DNA from 4 places in the Sporosarcina sp. P16b genome. Region 4 is predicted to be linked to each of the others. Evidence: riboswitches for the same ligand, from Rfam matches in the RefSeq annotation. Region 4 holds a riboswitch; each other region holds the start of a gene.
What was found. A riboswitch is a leader RNA that binds a small molecule or an ion and turns the genes downstream of it on or off. The one in region 4 is predicted to bind cobalamin.

Region 1 (4,190 bases), on a different contig from region 4:
TCAACTGGAGTGGGTACCTGGACGCTTTACCGTAGCGTACGACTTACATTCAGACGAAAGTTTATTAGGGAAATACCATTTGACAATAACCTACTCGGAGGTAACACAATGAATGCAGTAGAGCAGATTCAACATGAAATTAAAGAAGCGTTGCACGAAGCGATTGAGAAAGCACAACTAGTCGAAGGTGCGGATATTCCGGAAATTAAACTGGAATCACCAAGAAGTAAAGAGAACGGCGATTATGCAGCGAATATCGCAATGCAGTTGACAAAACTCGCGAAAAAGCCACCGCGTGCAATCGCGGAAAGTATCTTGGAGCATCTTGATACGACAAACACGGCAATCGACTCCATTGAAATTGCTGGACCCGGTTTCCTCAATATCCGCTTGAAAACAGACAGTCTCGGAGATATCGTGAAATCTGTCCTGGACCAAGGAGCAGACTACGGACGTTCCGACAGCGGACAGCAACAGAAGATCCAAGTTGAATTCGTTTCAGCGAACCCAACAGGCGACTTGCACTTAGGACACGCACGCGGGGCATCACTTGGTGATTCATTATGTAATATTCTTGACAAAGCAGGCTATGACGTAGCGCGTGAATACTACATCAATGACGCGGGTAATCAAATAAATAACTTAGCGTTATCGATTGACGTTCGTTATTTCGAAGCACTTGGATTAGAAAAAGAAATGCCGGAAGACGGCTACCGTGGTGCAGATATCATCGCCATCGCAAAAGGCCTCGTTGAACAATATGGAGACAAGTATGTCCATGTTCCAGAAGAAGAGCGACTTGCATTTTTCCGTGAACACGGCTTGAATATCGAATTAGATAAACTAAAGAAAGACTTAACGGACTTCCGCGTGCATTTCGACAACTGGTTCTCGGAAACGTCCCTATATAACAACGGCAAGATCGAAATCGCACTCCAAAAACTTCGTGAAAATGGCCATGTCTTTGAAGAAGACGGCGCGACTTGGTTCCGCTCCACTACATTTGGTGACGATAAAGACCGTGTATTAATCAAGCAAGACGGTTCATTCACGTACTTAACACCGGACATTGCCTATCACCAAGACAAGCTAAGTCGTGGATTTGATAAACTGATCAATATTTGGGGAGCAGACCACCACGGATATATTCCACGTATGAAAGCAGCAATCCAGGCGCTAGGTTATGACCGCGATACGCTCGAAGTAGAAGTGGCGCAAATGGTTCAGCTCTATAAAGACGGAGAAAAATTCAAAATGAGCAAGCGCACAGGAAAAGCGGTCACATTACGTGAACTCGTAGAAGAAGTCGGACTAGACGCTGTACGGTATTTCTTTGCGATGCGCTCAGGCGATGCACAAATGGACTTCGATTTAGATTTGGCGGTATCCAAATCCAATGAAAACCCCGTCTACTACGCACAATACGCGCACGCACGTATCTGTTCAATCCTACGTCAAGCAAAAGAACAGAACGTGGAAGCGTCAACGACAAACGTCACGCTATTGCAAGATGAGAAAGAATTGGAGCTACTGAAGAAGCTCGGAGATTTCCCGAAACTTATCAGCGACTCAGCTCGCATGCGCGCACCGCACCGCGTGACGACATATATTCAAGAACTAGCAGCTACATTCCATAGTTTCTACAATGCGAATAAAGTGCTCGACCCGGAAAATAAAGACCTGTCCGAGGCACGTTTGGCTTTGATCACAGCAACTAAAACGACGATTGCGAACGCATTGAAATTAGTTGGCGTTGAAGCACCGGAAAGAATGTAATATATCGAAAATGGCCAAGCAGATTTTTTACTGTTTGGCTTTTTTATGTCTTTGGAAGTACTGCCTGTCAAAGTTTCATCAAATCCAACGAAATATCCCAATAGCGCGATCTTCAAGCAGTTTGGCGCGGTTACATAGAGTAATTGCGCGGTGTTAAACACGAAATGCGCGGTCTCTTCCAGTTTTAGCGCGGTTCAACCTACCACCACAAGAACAGGTAGGAAGTGGGGATGACTTTTGAAAGATCAGCACCGCCCTGTACAACCCTCACTATTACCGCTATAATAAAGCATAATTACATATCTTCTAAAAGGTTCTCAATACTAGAGATGAAAAGTGAAATCGGTTCAAATCCGATGCGGTCCCGCCACTGTACGTGCTATGCACAAGCCAGGTCACCTGCCTTTTTAGAAAATGAAGTTCCGCAGCAACCTACGAGGATAGGTGTAATGGAAGAAGTCACGTCCTGATTTCATCCCACCTAATCCTTCGAATGATCGAAGGATTTTTTTCGTGTCTGCGACTTGCGTAATGCAACACACATATTAAAGGAGGAACACACATGAAGAAGTTTTTACAACTACTGCTGACAGCAATGCTCGCGGTACTACTACTCGCAGCATGTGGAAGCGATAGTGCAAAAGAAGAAACACCAGCAGATGAAAATCAAGCTGGCGAAGAAACGAAAACGGAACAAGCATCAACGGATACAACGAGTTATCCATACACTCTGACAGATGCGATTGGCAAAGAAGTTACATTTGAAAAAGTGCCGGAAACTGTCATTTCATTACTTCCAAGCAACACGGAAATTTTATACGGGATTGGTGCAGGAGATAAAGTCATTGCAGTAACAGAAAACGATGACTATCCTAAAGAGGTAACAGAGCTAGATACAGTAGGGGACTTTACGGTCAACATAGAAAAAGTGATTTCATTGCAACCGGAAGCGGTGTTCGCACATGAAATGATGTTGGGTTCGAATGAAGAAGGATTGAATCAGATTCGTGACGCAGGCATCCCTGTGATCGTTATACAGAATGCAGGAACATTTGAAGAGACATATGAAACGATTGAATTGATTGGTAAAGTTATGGACAAAAATGTGGAAGCGAATCAAATCGTTGAAGATATGAAAACGAAAGTCGCTGATATCGAAAAGAAAGCAGCGGACATTACGGACAAGAAGCGCGTGTTCATTGAAAACTCCGATGCGCCTGAAATTTACACGGCAGGAAAAGGAACTTTCCCACAACAGTTTTTGGATATGATCAATGCTGAAAACATCGTGACAGAAGAAGGTTGGATTATGATCAGTCCTGAAACGATTGTAGATGAAAATCCAGATGTAATTTTGGCAATATATAGCTATGTTCCAAACGTTGTAGAAAATATTAAGACGCGTGACGGGTTTGATGCAGTTACTGCGATCAAAGAAGATCGAGTCATTCAACTGGATGAAGATATTACAAGCCGTACAGGTCCGCGTTTGGCTGACGGATTAGAATCGTTTGCGAAAGCAGTCTATCCTGAGGTATTCGGTGAATAAAACTGCGCTCGCCTATGTCGTGTCGATTGCCATGCTCCTTGTGGCAATCTGGCTCGGCGTATCGATCGGTACAGTGAAAATACCAATAGAGACGCTATGGAATCAATCGGATGCGACCGCGAGTAATATTTTGTGGAAGATCCGTATGCCACGTGTGTTGTTGGCCGGAATTGTCGGTGCCTCACTGGCTATATCAGGAGCCGCGTTCCAAGGGCTTTTGAAAAACCCGTTAGCTGATCCTTACACCCTCGGAGTGTCATCCGGTGCCTCTGTCGGCGCCGTGATCACACTCTTTTTTGGTATATCGCTGCCGGTTCTTGGCGCGTTCACCTTACCTGTATTTAGTATGATGGGTGCCGCAATCACGATGTTTTTAGTGATCGGTTTTGCTCGAATGGTCGACCGATCAATGAAAATGGAGACGATCATTTTAACAGGAATCATTTTTGGCTCATTTCTCGGCTCCGTGCTGTCGCTGATGATCGCGTTAACGCAAGAAGAACTCCGTCAGATCGTCGGTTGGCTGCTTGGTAGCGTATCGATGCGCGGCTGGAATTATATTCTGATGGTCCTGCCGTTTTTTATCATCGGTACATTTATGCTGTGGCTTAATCGCCGCGAATTGAATGCTTTATTATTCGGTGAAGAACGTGCGCATCATCTTGGAGTCAATGTCAAACAACGTAAATTGATGATTTTGCTAGGCGGTTCGGTCTTAACTGGTTCCGCTGTTGCCGTGTCTGGAACAATCGGCTTCGTTGGCCTAGTGGTCCCGCATATGACAAGGATGTTATGGGGCTCCGATCACCGTCACGTCTTGCCGTTATCATTGTGTAACGGTGCATCATTATTGATCATTTGCGAT
Region 2 (4,190 bases), on a different contig from region 4:
ATTAATTGCTGCTGCATGTCACCATGCAGAGGAGACTATATCATCATCCCCAGCACGACCTGGTAGGATGCTCCGCTTTTCCCTTTATGAATTATCCCTGTTTTTCATCAGGGCCTCGCTTGAGGGGTACTCTACTCGCTTCTTCACTAGTGCTATTTCAACTAGCTATGCTTTCGATAGTCGTTAGGCATTTACTCAACTATAATATGATGGTCTGGAAAGTTACGGGAATACATACGGTTTCTCATAGCATGTGTAGAAATGCCATGAGCTAATGCCGCCTTTGCAATACTTTCATATACCACGTCATGGACTTGGCATTTACAAGCAGCATGTTTGTTGGTCGGTCTTAGTGATTTCGGGACAATTCTCTTATAGCTAGGAAAGTTATCACAGTCTAATCTATACGAAATTGTTGTACAATAAAGGGAAAGTGCAACAGATGCTGCAGTTATTGATGAATATTCAATTCCATCTATTATAATTGCTTTTGAGTTCTTCTTTTTGACTGCTTCAATCATCTTTTTGGTTTTTGGTTTCCCGTATTGATGATTTGAAGCGCCTGTCATTTGTTTCACTCTTAAACTGCGGATATGCTCTTTGTTTGGGTTTGTTGTAAAACAATCTCCGCCAATAGATGTCATTTTAATATTATAATATTCCTTTGATTCTACAGCATTTCGTTTAGAAATATAATATTCCTCAAGTTGATTCAACTCTATATCTGAGTATGCCTCAACCAGAATTACCCTGATAAACTTTTCCTTACCATACTTTTTAATAGCCCTTTTCAAATAAAGACCTGAACCCAAATATGTTTCCCAATTATTTATCCGACCGTAAATACATTTTCCAATGTATTTCATATTATTAACTGTATTTGTAGTCTCGTAAACAAAACCAAATGGCTTTTCCACAAATATCATCCCCTATAGAACAAATGTTCTTTATTTGATGATACTACAAAAGTTGAGATTTAGCACGGGATTGTCTTACTAAATAAGAGTTCCCCCGTTTAACGGAGTTTTCGACAGCCATTACTGACTGAAGGTGCTATTGTTAACACAAATTACTAGAATAAATCATACCTTCATGCTTATTCGGATTCATGCGGTTTACTTCGTCGCGATAGAACATGAAAGGCGTTCCTGTCTCGAGCTGGCTACGCAAGATACGTTTCATAATTTCAATCGCGGAAACCGTCTCTCGTGATAAATCTTCATTACGGACGCATTCCTCATACTTCTCGCGGAATGTTCCTTGTCCTTTCGTTTCATCATAGAAGTCTTCCAATGAATAGCCCATTTTCGTGCGGACTTCATGTGGATCGAATAAATGCCAGTCTTCACGGGACTCGACTTTCTCCATGAACAAGTCTGGCAAGCAAACGCCTGTGAAAATGTCATGTGCACGTAAACGGTCATCGCCGTTATTGAGCTTGAGATCAAGGAATGTGAAGATGTCTTGATGCCATACGTCGAGATAAACGGCTACGGCACCTTGACGTTGACCGAGTTGATCGACACTGACTGCCGTATTGTTCAACTGTTTGATCCATGGCAGAACACCGCTTGACGCGCCTTCGAAACCACGAATCGATGCACCACGAGAACGAACTTTCCCCATATAGACGCCGATACCGCCACCGAATTTCGACAAGTTCGCGATATCGGTGTTGCTGTTGTAGATCCCTTGTAAGGAATCATCCACTGTATCGATAAAGCAACTGGATAGCTGACCGTGCATCTTGCCTGCATTCGATAATGTAGGTGTCGCGACCGTCATGTATAAATTGCTCATCGCCCAGTATGCTTCGCCAACTTTATGAATGCGGTCTACTGTTTCGTCTTGCATTAGTGTCATCGCGATGATCAACCAGCGCTCTTGCGGCAGCTCCACTGGCTGTTTCTTAAAGTTTACGGTTACGTATCGGTCTACCAATGTTTTCAAACCGATATATGTGAATAATAGATCACGGGAAGGATCGAGTAGTTTACCGATTTCCTGAAGCTCATCTAGGCTGTATTTCTCTGTCAGAACGGATGTATATAAACCTTGTTCCACCAAGCGTTCTACATTTTTCGCAAAGTCGGTATAAGCATCCGCCCCACGCAATGCTTGTTGCTTTGCATAGACGTCGAATAAATAAATTCGTGCCGCTACAAACGTCCAATACGTATTTGCTTCATCAATACGGCTTAAAGACTCCAGCACCATCGCGTTCGTCCATTCAGTTGCCGTGCTAGCCGGGTGGCGCTCTTGGAATTTCTCACTCGCTTCGATTAACGGCTCCATTTGTTTCTTGCCGAATTCTTCTTGTAAGTTTTCCAACACTAGATTAAGTCCCTTAGTTTCTTGAATAATAGCCATGATATCCGCTCCCTTTAGTTAATTAATTCGGTTATGTACTAAATAAAAAAACTCCCAATAAAATCGGGAGTCGTCAATTGACGCTTAGTAGATCGCGGAAAGTTTTAGGCAGACTGAAATAAGACTGCTTTGTGCTTTCACTCTCCAACCCCGAAGAATGTTTTGCTGAGATGACTGGCAGGTCTACTGGCTGGCACATCGTTCTTCCATCTTTCCTTCCCGCCGAAGCAGTGGTTTTATAAGATAGTCGTCCGTGCCCTCAGTTGCGGGGGCAGCTCCGTTAGTGGCGGATTCCCTTTTAAACGTGGTGGGTACCAATTCATCTATTTGCTGTTACACACTATATATAGTGTGTTGATTCATATATAACCCTAACATGTTGTGTTCAAACATGCAAAACAAAAATCGAACCGAAGTTCAGAATCCTTCTTCTGAACTACGATTCGATTTTTGTTATTCAGTATTTTATAGTATATCAAACTTTTTACTTCTTGACTAAATGGTTTGTGTGAATGCTTTAAACTTAGGAGTGTGTGAATAAGGGATTTCCGCTATAATCCTAACTTATACATGGTGATAAGTTAAAGATTGAGAAATCATATCCCTTACATCCACAAATCACCCCCATTACAAACGATCTTCTGGTTTTTCCGCTGTCTCTTCCCAACATTCCGCGCCTTTTAATTCAGGGATGCTGGCTGACTTGAAGACAGGGTTTCTGCCGGCTTTACGTTGTTTAGTGAAGTCGTCCAGTACTTTAAAGGCGATTTTACCAAGTAGTAGAATGACGATTAAGTTAATGATGGCCATTAGTCCCATGAATAGGTCGGCCATATCCCATACAACTTGTACTTTTGCGATTGCACCGAAGTATACCATGACCAGTACAAGAACTTGATAGATTCGTTTCCATACGATGTTGGCATGAATGAATTCAATATTGGTTTCGCCATAATAATAGTTACCGATGATAGAACTGAAGGCGAAGAACATGATAGCACCGGCAATGAAGTACGGTGCCCATGCGCCTACTTGTACAGCCATGGAGTTTTGTGTCAAGATGATACCGTTTGTTTCACCTGTTTGATACAATCCGCCAAGCAAAATGATGAATGCGGTCGCAGAACAGATGATGATGGTATCGAAAAACACACCTAGACTTTGTACCAATCCTTGTTTTGCCGGATGCGATACGTTCGCTGTAGCAGCCGCGTTTGGCACACTACCCATACCTGCTTCATTGGAGAAGAGACCGCGACGTACACCTTGCATCATGGCCATCCCGATTCCGCCACCCATGACTTCTTTAATTCCGAAAGCATGCTCGAATATCAATACAATAATGCCTGGAACTTCTGAAATATTCATAATCACGATATATAACGCTACCAAAATATAGAAAGTCGCCATGATGGGTACGATGGTTTGTGTTACTTTTACAATCCGTTTGACGCCACCGAAGACGATAATCCCTGTTATTAGCATTAAGCCAACCCCGACACTCCAGTTCGGAATGCCGAATACTTCAGTGAATGACTGACTGATGGTGTTGGATTGTACTGCGTTAAATATGAATCCGAAACTCATCGTCAGTAAAATCGCGAAGACAATTCCGAGTTTCCGCCAGCCTAGCGCTTTTTGCATGTAATACGCCGGCCCTCCGCGGAATGTGTCACCATCTTTCACTTTATATACTTGTGCCAATGTACTTTCGATGAATCCAGTCGCCATGCCGATTACGGCGATCACCCACATCCAGAATACCGCACCAGGCCCACCAATTCCGATCGCTAGGGCTACCCCAGCTACGTTACCTGTTC
Region 3 (4,190 bases), on a different contig from region 4:
ATTCTTCTACAGTCATTGGTTTAATAAACGCAACGTCTCCAAAGATAATTGGCGGCTTAACACAACGTGAGCCGTAGGATTGTACCCATGCTTTTTCAGTAAAGACAAATCCGTCAAGCTTTTCCCCGAAATACTCCACCATGTCTGTACGTTCGAATTCGCCGTGTACCAATACATCAAGTCCTAAGTCTTCTTGAATATCAATCCATTCTTTAATTTCAGCTTGAACGAAATCTTTATATTGTTGATTCGTAATTTCGCCTTTTCTCCATTTATTGCGTGTAGCCCGTACTTCCGGTGTTTGTGGGAAGCTACCGATGGTGGTAGTCGGAAGTAGTGGTAATTGGAATTTTTCCTGTTGTTTCACTTTGCGTTTTGCAAATGGAAGATTCCGCTTACTGTCTGATAGAAGACTTCCCGAAGTCGCTTCACGTACTTCTTTATTATTGCGAGCAGGAAGTGAATTAAATGCAGTCAATGCTGCTTCACTGTCATCCAATGCCTTAGAAACTTGTTCATATCCATGTTGTACTGCTAGTTGAATAGCTTTAATTTCTTCAATCTTCTCGTCGGCAAATGCTAACGCGTTCAAAATGGTTTTATCTAGTTTCTGTTCCGAGCGAGTCGTAACAGGTGAGTGGAGCAGGCTACATGAAGGTTGAATCCATAAATTATCAGCTGTAACATGCTGTTGAATTTTTTCAGTCAATGTAAGTTTTTCACGTAAATTGGAACGCCATACGTTGCGACCGTCTACAATTCCTGCCGCAAGTATTTTATCTTCTGGGAAACCATATTGCTTCAAGTTCTCTAGATTTCTTTCGCGTCCGTGGACGAAATCTAGTCCGATAGCCGCAACAGGTAAGGCGATCGTTTCTCTATAATGTTCAACTGAATCGAAGTATGTCTGTAGAAGAATATTCAGCCCGCTCAGATTTTTTGTCAGTTGTGAATAAATTTCTGTGACAGTCTTCATTTCATCTGAACTTATTGATGTACATAGAATCGGCTCGTCAATTTGGATCCATTGAACACCTTCATCCTGTAATTCTTGTAATACTTTTTGATAGAGGGGTATCAGTTGCAGGATAATGGATGGTACATCTTTATCCTCGTACCCTTTGGATAATTTTAGTAATGTATAGGGGCCTAGTAGAACAGGTTTACCTTCAATACCCAGTTCGCTCTTGGCTTCACGATAAGCAGCTAGAGGCTTGTTTTCCGTTAGTTCAAAACGCCGGCCTTCGTATTCAGGCACGATATAGTGATAGTTTGTATTGAACCATTTTGTCATTTCGGAGGCAACCGCCTCATCATTACCGCGGGCCATCGAAAAGTATGTGGAAGTGGATACTTGTCCACCTTTCCAGTTATAGCGTGAAGGAATGATTCCGAACATGGCTGACGTATCCAGTACGCGATCATACAATGTGAAGTCGCCCACAGCAATCCAATCAACCCCAGCATCTTGCTGTTTCTTCAAATTTGCCAAGCGAATCTCTTTCGTTGTTTGAAGAAGCTCATCTTCCGAGATCTTCTTTGACCAAAATGCCTCAAGTACACGTTTCCACTCACGATTTTCACCTATTACGGGGTAGCCCGTTATACTGCTTTTTACCATAGATAATTTCCCCCTTGATTTTTTTCAATAAAAAAAACATCTCTAGGGGAAATGTTAGAATTGCGAGTACGTATAAAATAACATGCTACTTATAAGCATGCGATGATACACTGCGACTGTCTAACACTTCCCTATTCACCGTAGGATTAGCGTCATGAAAAATAGGCAGGTGTCTGGCTGGACGCATTAGCGTCTTCACAGTGGCGGGACCGCTCCAAGAAAAGGATTCCCTTTTAAGAAATGAAAGTATTTTCATTCCACCTACTTTTCAAACTATTCAATTCAGATGATTGTCTCTAAAGCTATCACATGCAAAATAGTGTGTCAACTTACTATTAGAATTTAGTGATGAGAGCTAAAGAACAACTAACGATATGGAAGTATAATACGAAATGATAAAACAACATATTACGCCGACTGTTATATAACTGTTACGAGTAGGTTGTCTCGAAGACGAATAACTATGATGTGAAAATTTTCACAATTCAGTTGAAAGTAAACTAGACTTTAGGTATGATATGTACTAACACGTCTTCATGTGAAGAGATCATTTGTCTTTATTGAGTCGATTTTTGATCGACGGGCTATGGGGTGTTGCCGGATAATGGATAATGATGGGTGTTCATCGCTATATGTTATACAACAGTGTAGCGGAAAAATTTTAAGGGGTGGCTTTTATCCATGACAAACTATGAACAAGTAGGTAAATTGCAAGTCGCAACAGAACTATATAACTTCGTAAAAGAAGAAGTTCTTCCGGGCTTAGAAATTCAAAATGATCAATTTTGGACAAACTTTGATTCGCTCATTCATGAACTTGCTCCTGAAAACAAAGCACTATTAGAAAAACGTGATGAATTACAAAAGACCATTAGCGAATGGCATCAAAATAATAAAGGCGAAATTGATTTCGTTAAATATAAAGAGTTTTTACAAGAAATTGGCTACTTAGAGCCAGTTCCCGAAGATTTCAAAGTGACAACAGCTAATGTTGATCATGAAATCGCAAACCAAGCCGGTTCACAATTGGTAGTGCCAATTGATAATGCTCGTTATGCATTAAATGCAGCGAATGCACGATGGGGAAGTTTATACGATGCCCTATACGGATCTGATGTTATCAGTAATGAAGCGGGTGCTGAAGCTGGTGTTGAATACAATCCGATTCGTGGACAGAAAGTAATTGATTTCGCGAAAAACTTGCTAGATCAAGCGGCGCCTTTAGCTGAAGGTTCACATGCAGATGTAACTGCTTATAAAATTGTAGAAGGCAAACTTGAAGTAACGCTTGAGAGCGGTAACACGACTCAATTGCAAGATGAGTCCAAGTTCGTTGGATATAATGGTTCCAAAGATGCACCGACTGCAGTATTGTTGGTGAATAATGGATTGCATATCGAAATCGCTATTGACAAGAACGACCCAATTGGTAAAAGCGATAAGGCGGGTGTGAAAGATCTTGTAATTGAAGCAGCACTCTCTACGTTAATGGACTGTGAAGACTCTATTGCCGCAGTTGATGCTGAAGATAAAGTGGGCGTATACCGTAACTGGCTTGGTTTAATGAAGGGTGACTTGGAATCTACATTCAAACGAGGTAGTAAAACAGTTACTAGAAAATTGAATGCTGACCGTACGTATATAGGTGTAGACGGCAAAGAGTTGACACTGCGTGGTCGTTCATTAATGTTCGTACGTAATGTAGGTCATTTAATGACGAATAATGCAATTCTTGATGAAAATGGCAATGAAGTACCTGAAGGAATCTTAGACGGTGTTCTTACATCTTTAATTGCTACGCATAACTTTAAAGAAAATGTAGCGTTTAAAAACTCGCTTCATAATTCTATTTATATCGTAAAGCCGAAAATGCATAGTCCAGAAGAGGCGGCATTTGCGAACAAATTATTTAATCGTATTGAAGATCTGCTAGGTGTTGAGCGCCATACAATTAAAATCGGTGTAATGGACGAAGAGCGTAGAATGTCACTGAATCTGAAATCCGCAATCAATGAAGTGAAAGAACGTATTGCATTCATCAATACAGGATTCCTTGACCGTACAGGTGACGAAATCCATACGTCTATGGAAGCTGGTCCGGTCATTAGAAAAGCTGATATGAAGGCATCCGAATGGCTATCTTCTTATGAAGCTGCAAACGTTGCAGTGGGAATCCGGGCGGGTCTACCTGGACATGCGCAAATTGGTAAAGGAATGTGGGCTATGCCTGACTTAATGGCTGCAATGCTTGAACAGAAAATTGCACATCCAAAAGCAGGAGCGAGCACTGCGTGGGTTCCATCTCCAACAGCTGCAATTTTACATGCATTGCACTACCATGAAGTAAATGTTAAAGAAGTACAGGCTGGAATTGACAGTTCGATCGATTATCGTGATGGTATCCTTACTGTTCCATTGGCACCTAATACGGATTGGTCTGCTGAAGAAGTACAATCGGAGCTGGATAACAATGCACAAGGGATCCTGGGCTATGTTGTTCGCTGGATTGACCAAGGTGTAGGATGTTCAACGGTTCCCGATATTAATGATGTCGGATTAATGGAAGATC
Region 4 (4,190 bases):
TTTAGTTCCTCCTGTTGTTTAAGTTCACAGCGTCTACGATGTCTTCGGCTGTGATGGCATATGGGAATAATCCGCGTGCGATTTTGCTAGCGGCGGTTGTGTAAAAGCGGTTGGACGTGAAAAAGGTTTTCGGATGATTGATCGCGATGAGTGATTGATCGAACAACATGCCAACACGTGTAGATACTTCTGCTGCAAATTCAATATCATGCGTCACGATAATCGTCGTGATATTCTGTTTTTGAAGCGTTCGAATCAACTCCGTCACTTCTTTTTTCGACATGACGTCCATTCCTTTAGTTGGCTCATCCAGCAATAATATATCCGGTTTAAGCAGCAATAATTTTGCAAGCGCGGCCTTCTGCTGTTCTCCGCCACTTAATTCAAATGGATTTCTTTTCGAAAGATGCTCAATATGTAACTGTTTCATCATACTCGATACCGTCGTTTCTCTCCGTTCTTTCGGCATTTTTTGCACAGGAACCGCATGGATTAGCTCTTCTTTCACCGTTGAGTACATGAATAATGCTTGTGCGTTTTGCGGTAATAAGACGATATTCCCTTTCCACTTGCTTGGTGCGACTTCGTCTATCCATACTTTACCTGCATACGGCTTATGCAGTCCGGCGAGTAACCTTAGTAACGAAGACTTGCCGACTCCATTTCCCCCGACAATCGTGAAGATTTCGCCTCGATGTACCGTAAACGTCATATCCGCGAGTAGATTATCACTTTTTCGATTGTAACGGAAATACAGATCTTTCACTGTAATGAGTGGTGGATGCTTTTTTCTCATCGGATCCGTCGGTAAAATTGCCGATGGATAGTGCCGAATGAAATCCATCCCTTCGCGCACCGTAATCGGCGTCTCATCACGGAAGCCGAGCTTATAGTAGACACGCATCGCTGTCGTGAGTGCGTCGAGCATTGGATGTTCTAGCAAGGAGTTGCCGATTGCTTTCGGTGTTGTGTCATAAAGAAGCGAGCCGTTTTCCATGAACAACACTCGATCGCACACGGGTAATAACTCTTCTAACCGATGCTCGACAATTAAAATCGTCATGCCGAGTTCACGATTGATTTTTTCAAGTAGCGTCAGAAACACGGAAGCCGCAATGGGATCAAGTTGGGACGTTGGTTCGTCGAGCAATAAAATATCCGGCTCCATTGCAAGCACCGCCGCTAGATTAACGAGTTGTTTCTGTCCACCTGATAGATCACTGATACTAACATGCAACCAGTTGTGAATACCGAAGAAACTGGCGACTTCAGCGATTTTTTGTTGCATGTCTACCGTCGACATGCCCATATTCTCAAGACCAAACGCCAACTCTTGCCACACTTTTTCCATGACTATTTGTTCCTCTGGATTTTGCATTATATAGCCAATAGCTGTCGCTGTAGTTGACGCGGGCAGTTCATCGATTTTTTCGCCGTTCACATACACCGTGCCGCTAAGTTTACCGTTCGGCCGCATTTCCCGTTTCATCATTTTCAATAACGTGGACTTTCCTGAACCGGTAGGACCGAATAGCGTTATGAATTCTCCACGCTTAATCGAAAAGCTCACGTCTCGCAACACATGCTGTTCTTCATACTGGAAGTTCAGATTTTCGACTGTAAGTATCGCCATTTGATCCTCTCCTTCGCTTCATAGATAAACGGTAATAACATGAGCAAGCCGATGATGACGTAATGCCCTGCACCTAGTGTCTGTTCACTGATTTCTGGATAATACTGCGTCTGGTGCTGTGTGAAGTATCCAATGTAGTAAAGAAGAAACAGAACGAGTCCGGCCGTCAATATTCCGTCCCGTTTTGTGAATCGCCTCTTCTTATACCGCGTTCTCTCTTTCACGATACCATACCCTCGCGCCTTCATGACATCTGGCTTAACAATGCTAAACTCCGCTGTCTGGACGAGCGTCTGCCGCCACAATGCGAACGCGCGACGGAATTTTTCCACTCTGCTCCCTACTTTGTAATAGCCGATTCCGCGTTGTGCCATTTGGTTTTCACGCCATTTTATTTTGAATAACGGAATGAATCGCCACAGCATGGAAACGAGAAATTTTGGGCTAGCGGACACTTTCGTCAGTACGGCAAGTAGTGTGTTCGTCGTGAAAATCTCGAAATAACTCTTCGTCCAGAAACTGGTTGCAACTACGGCTCCCGCAATGACGAGTCCTTTCGTCACAGCTTCCAGCGTTACCGCGTGTTCATGGAGGAAAAATAACGGAGTGAAACCGTTATGTACAGTTGCTGGATACGCTACGGCAATTAGTAGAAAAACAAAAGAGTAATAGATCAAGTCCTTAGTTGCTGTCCGGACTCCGTGCAGCATGAGAAAATACAGAATGCCCCCGATCATGGCCAGCGCCACGATGATCGGATGAAACGAGCTGAACATCGTGACTAAAACGACTGTAACGTAGACAAGTAGCAATAGTGGGTGAAAGTTTGAGAATGCGCTCATCTAGTTTCCTACTTTCTTTATTTTCGTATATAGCTGTTTAGATCTCTATCTACATCACATGTGTTATGGAACTCTACTTCATCACCGCCCTGCAGTTCGTATTGACTAACGCTACGGCTACTAGATCTTTCTTCATTATATCGCTCTACTCTCTTTGATGCCTTCTTTTTTTCATCCTACTCATTACCACGATGACCAAACCTGCGACAACCTTGGAATTGAATGTCGTTCATACCTTCAATGAATGTGATCCTGCCTGTAAAGTCATTCAGTCCTTTGCCATTTAGCATCCCATTCATTTCCTGGGGAATGAGAGAATCGTCTAAATGATTTACAGTGACGACGTATAGTGGATCGGTCCGCCAGCTAGTTTTAGCGCGGAAGCCTCTACCTTTTCATTGAAATTAAACGGAGCGGTTTCTTCAGTGGCAGTGTGGTTTTGAATTCAAAAAATCCCCACCTCTTGAATGAGATGGGGACCATGAAGGTGTCATGCTTACATACTTTGGCAAGGCTCCTGACTTAGGGGCATATTTCCCCATTACAGTGGCCGGACCGCTCAGGATTCTCACCTGATTTCTATTTATTCTTTGTTTACGGGACAAAGAACCAAAACACTCTAGGCAACTATTAACTAGCTTATAGTTTTTGCGGGGTAAAATCAATAGACGCTGTACTTAGAATGGATTTCTGTTTTAGTGAGATGTGCCGTTTCAAGCGCTTTTAGACAAGATCCGCAAATGTACTTTTTGAAAGTCTATCAAGTAACTGATATAGATTAGGAATCAATTCTTTGACCATCAGGATTCTTAAACATATATCCTAAGCTCCCAATCAAACGACGCACATTAAAACACAGCACTTCCTTGGTACAATCATTGTATCAAGGAAGTGCTTTCTTATGTCTCAAGCAAAGTTAACTATTGTCCCCGTCACACTTCAACCTTTATAAAACAACCTCATTCCCTTAGAAGATTCTCACGCTCTTGGCCTGTACATAATAAAAACTTCGAAGGCTCAAATTTCCTTTTCTCAGGGCATGGAGGATCGGATCATTCAAACAGCCATGAGGAAGCTGAAACATCTATGAAACAAGATTATACCTCCGTGGGAAAATCGAATATGCTTGATTTCATATAAGCCCTGCTTCTCTCATAATAGCTTGATGATTATTTAGTAATTAACAATAAAAGTTATAGATCGCTTCATACGTTTAAGGGGACGATGAATAGCCGTCATTGACGATTTTGAACTGCACCCTGCATGGGCAAATACTCGGTGGTGAAAGTCCACTGCAGGCTTGGCAGTAGGAACTGTTAGCGAATGATTAATAAAGGTACCAGGTCCGCACGCAAATCTATATTAATTAAGAATCGTTTCTGGATTGTGTCGGGACCAGTACCTTAATTCAAAAGAAAACAATTCTCACTTATAGATGCCCCTTATGACATCTCCATCTTAACTGTAATACCTATTCATTCAATTTTTCTGAGTATTTCTGTTCAAGTTCTTGATAGAATCTCATTTTATCAGTAAATAGTTGATTTAGTGAATATGCACTGTTCCCATCTTTCTTGACGGAATAGGAAGAAAACGCTTTTTGTATTTTGTCAATCTGCTGGACTCCGTTCAATGATTCATTTACGTTAGATGATAAGGAATTCGATTGCTGTGGGTCAAATAAAAAATCATACGGATCTGTTCCATCTATATTA

Region 1: it holds a riboswitch for cobalamin, as region 4 does, so the genes downstream of both, CSV77_RS03375 (ABC transporter substrate-binding protein) here and CSV77_RS07560 (energy-coupling factor transporter transmembrane component T) in region 4, are expected to answer to the same signal.
Region 2: it holds a riboswitch for cobalamin, as region 4 does, so the genes downstream of both, CSV77_RS03915 (ribonucleotide reductase N-terminal alpha domain-containing protein) here and CSV77_RS07560 (energy-coupling factor transporter transmembrane component T) in region 4, are expected to answer to the same signal.
Region 3: it holds a riboswitch for cobalamin, as region 4 does, so the genes downstream of both, metE (5-methyltetrahydropteroyltriglutamate--homocysteine S-methyltransferase) here and CSV77_RS07560 (energy-coupling factor transporter transmembrane component T) in region 4, are expected to answer to the same signal.

The regions. Positions count from the first base shown of each region.
Region 1 covers NZ_PDYO01000002.1:70,938-75,127, reverse strand. Annotated here, with positions in the region: gene CSV77_RS03385 (YwiB family protein) at 1-112, shown strand, start outside; gene argS (arginine--tRNA ligase) at 109-1,776, shown strand; cobalamin riboswitch at 2,071-2,197, shown strand; gene CSV77_RS03375 (ABC transporter substrate-binding protein) at 2,339-3,325, shown strand; gene CSV77_RS03370 (FecCD family ABC transporter permease) at 3,318-4,190, shown strand, end outside.
Region 2 covers NZ_PDYO01000002.1:174,195-178,384, forward strand. Annotated here, with positions in the region: gene CSV77_RS03910 (GIY-YIG nuclease family protein) at 192-917, opposite strand; partial or broken gene CSV77_RS03915 (ribonucleotide reductase N-terminal alpha domain-containing protein) at 1,063-2,370, opposite strand; cobalamin riboswitch at 2,530-2,704, opposite strand; gene CSV77_RS03920 (alanine/glycine:cation symporter family protein) at 2,998-4,190, opposite strand, start outside.
Region 3 covers NZ_PDYO01000002.1:508,542-512,731, reverse strand. Annotated here, with positions in the region: gene metE (5-methyltetrahydropteroyltriglutamate--homocysteine S-methyltransferase) at 1-1,621, opposite strand, end outside; cobalamin riboswitch at 1,769-1,901, opposite strand; gene CSV77_RS05575 (malate synthase G) at 2,303-4,190, shown strand, end outside.
Region 4 covers NZ_PDYO01000004.1:173,240-177,429, reverse strand. Annotated here, with positions in the region: gene CSV77_RS07565 (ABC transporter ATP-binding protein) at 2-1,633, opposite strand; gene CSV77_RS07560 (energy-coupling factor transporter transmembrane component T) at 1,606-2,475, opposite strand; cobalamin riboswitch at 2,966-3,104, opposite strand; gene CSV77_RS07550 (hypothetical protein) at 3,947-4,190, opposite strand, start outside.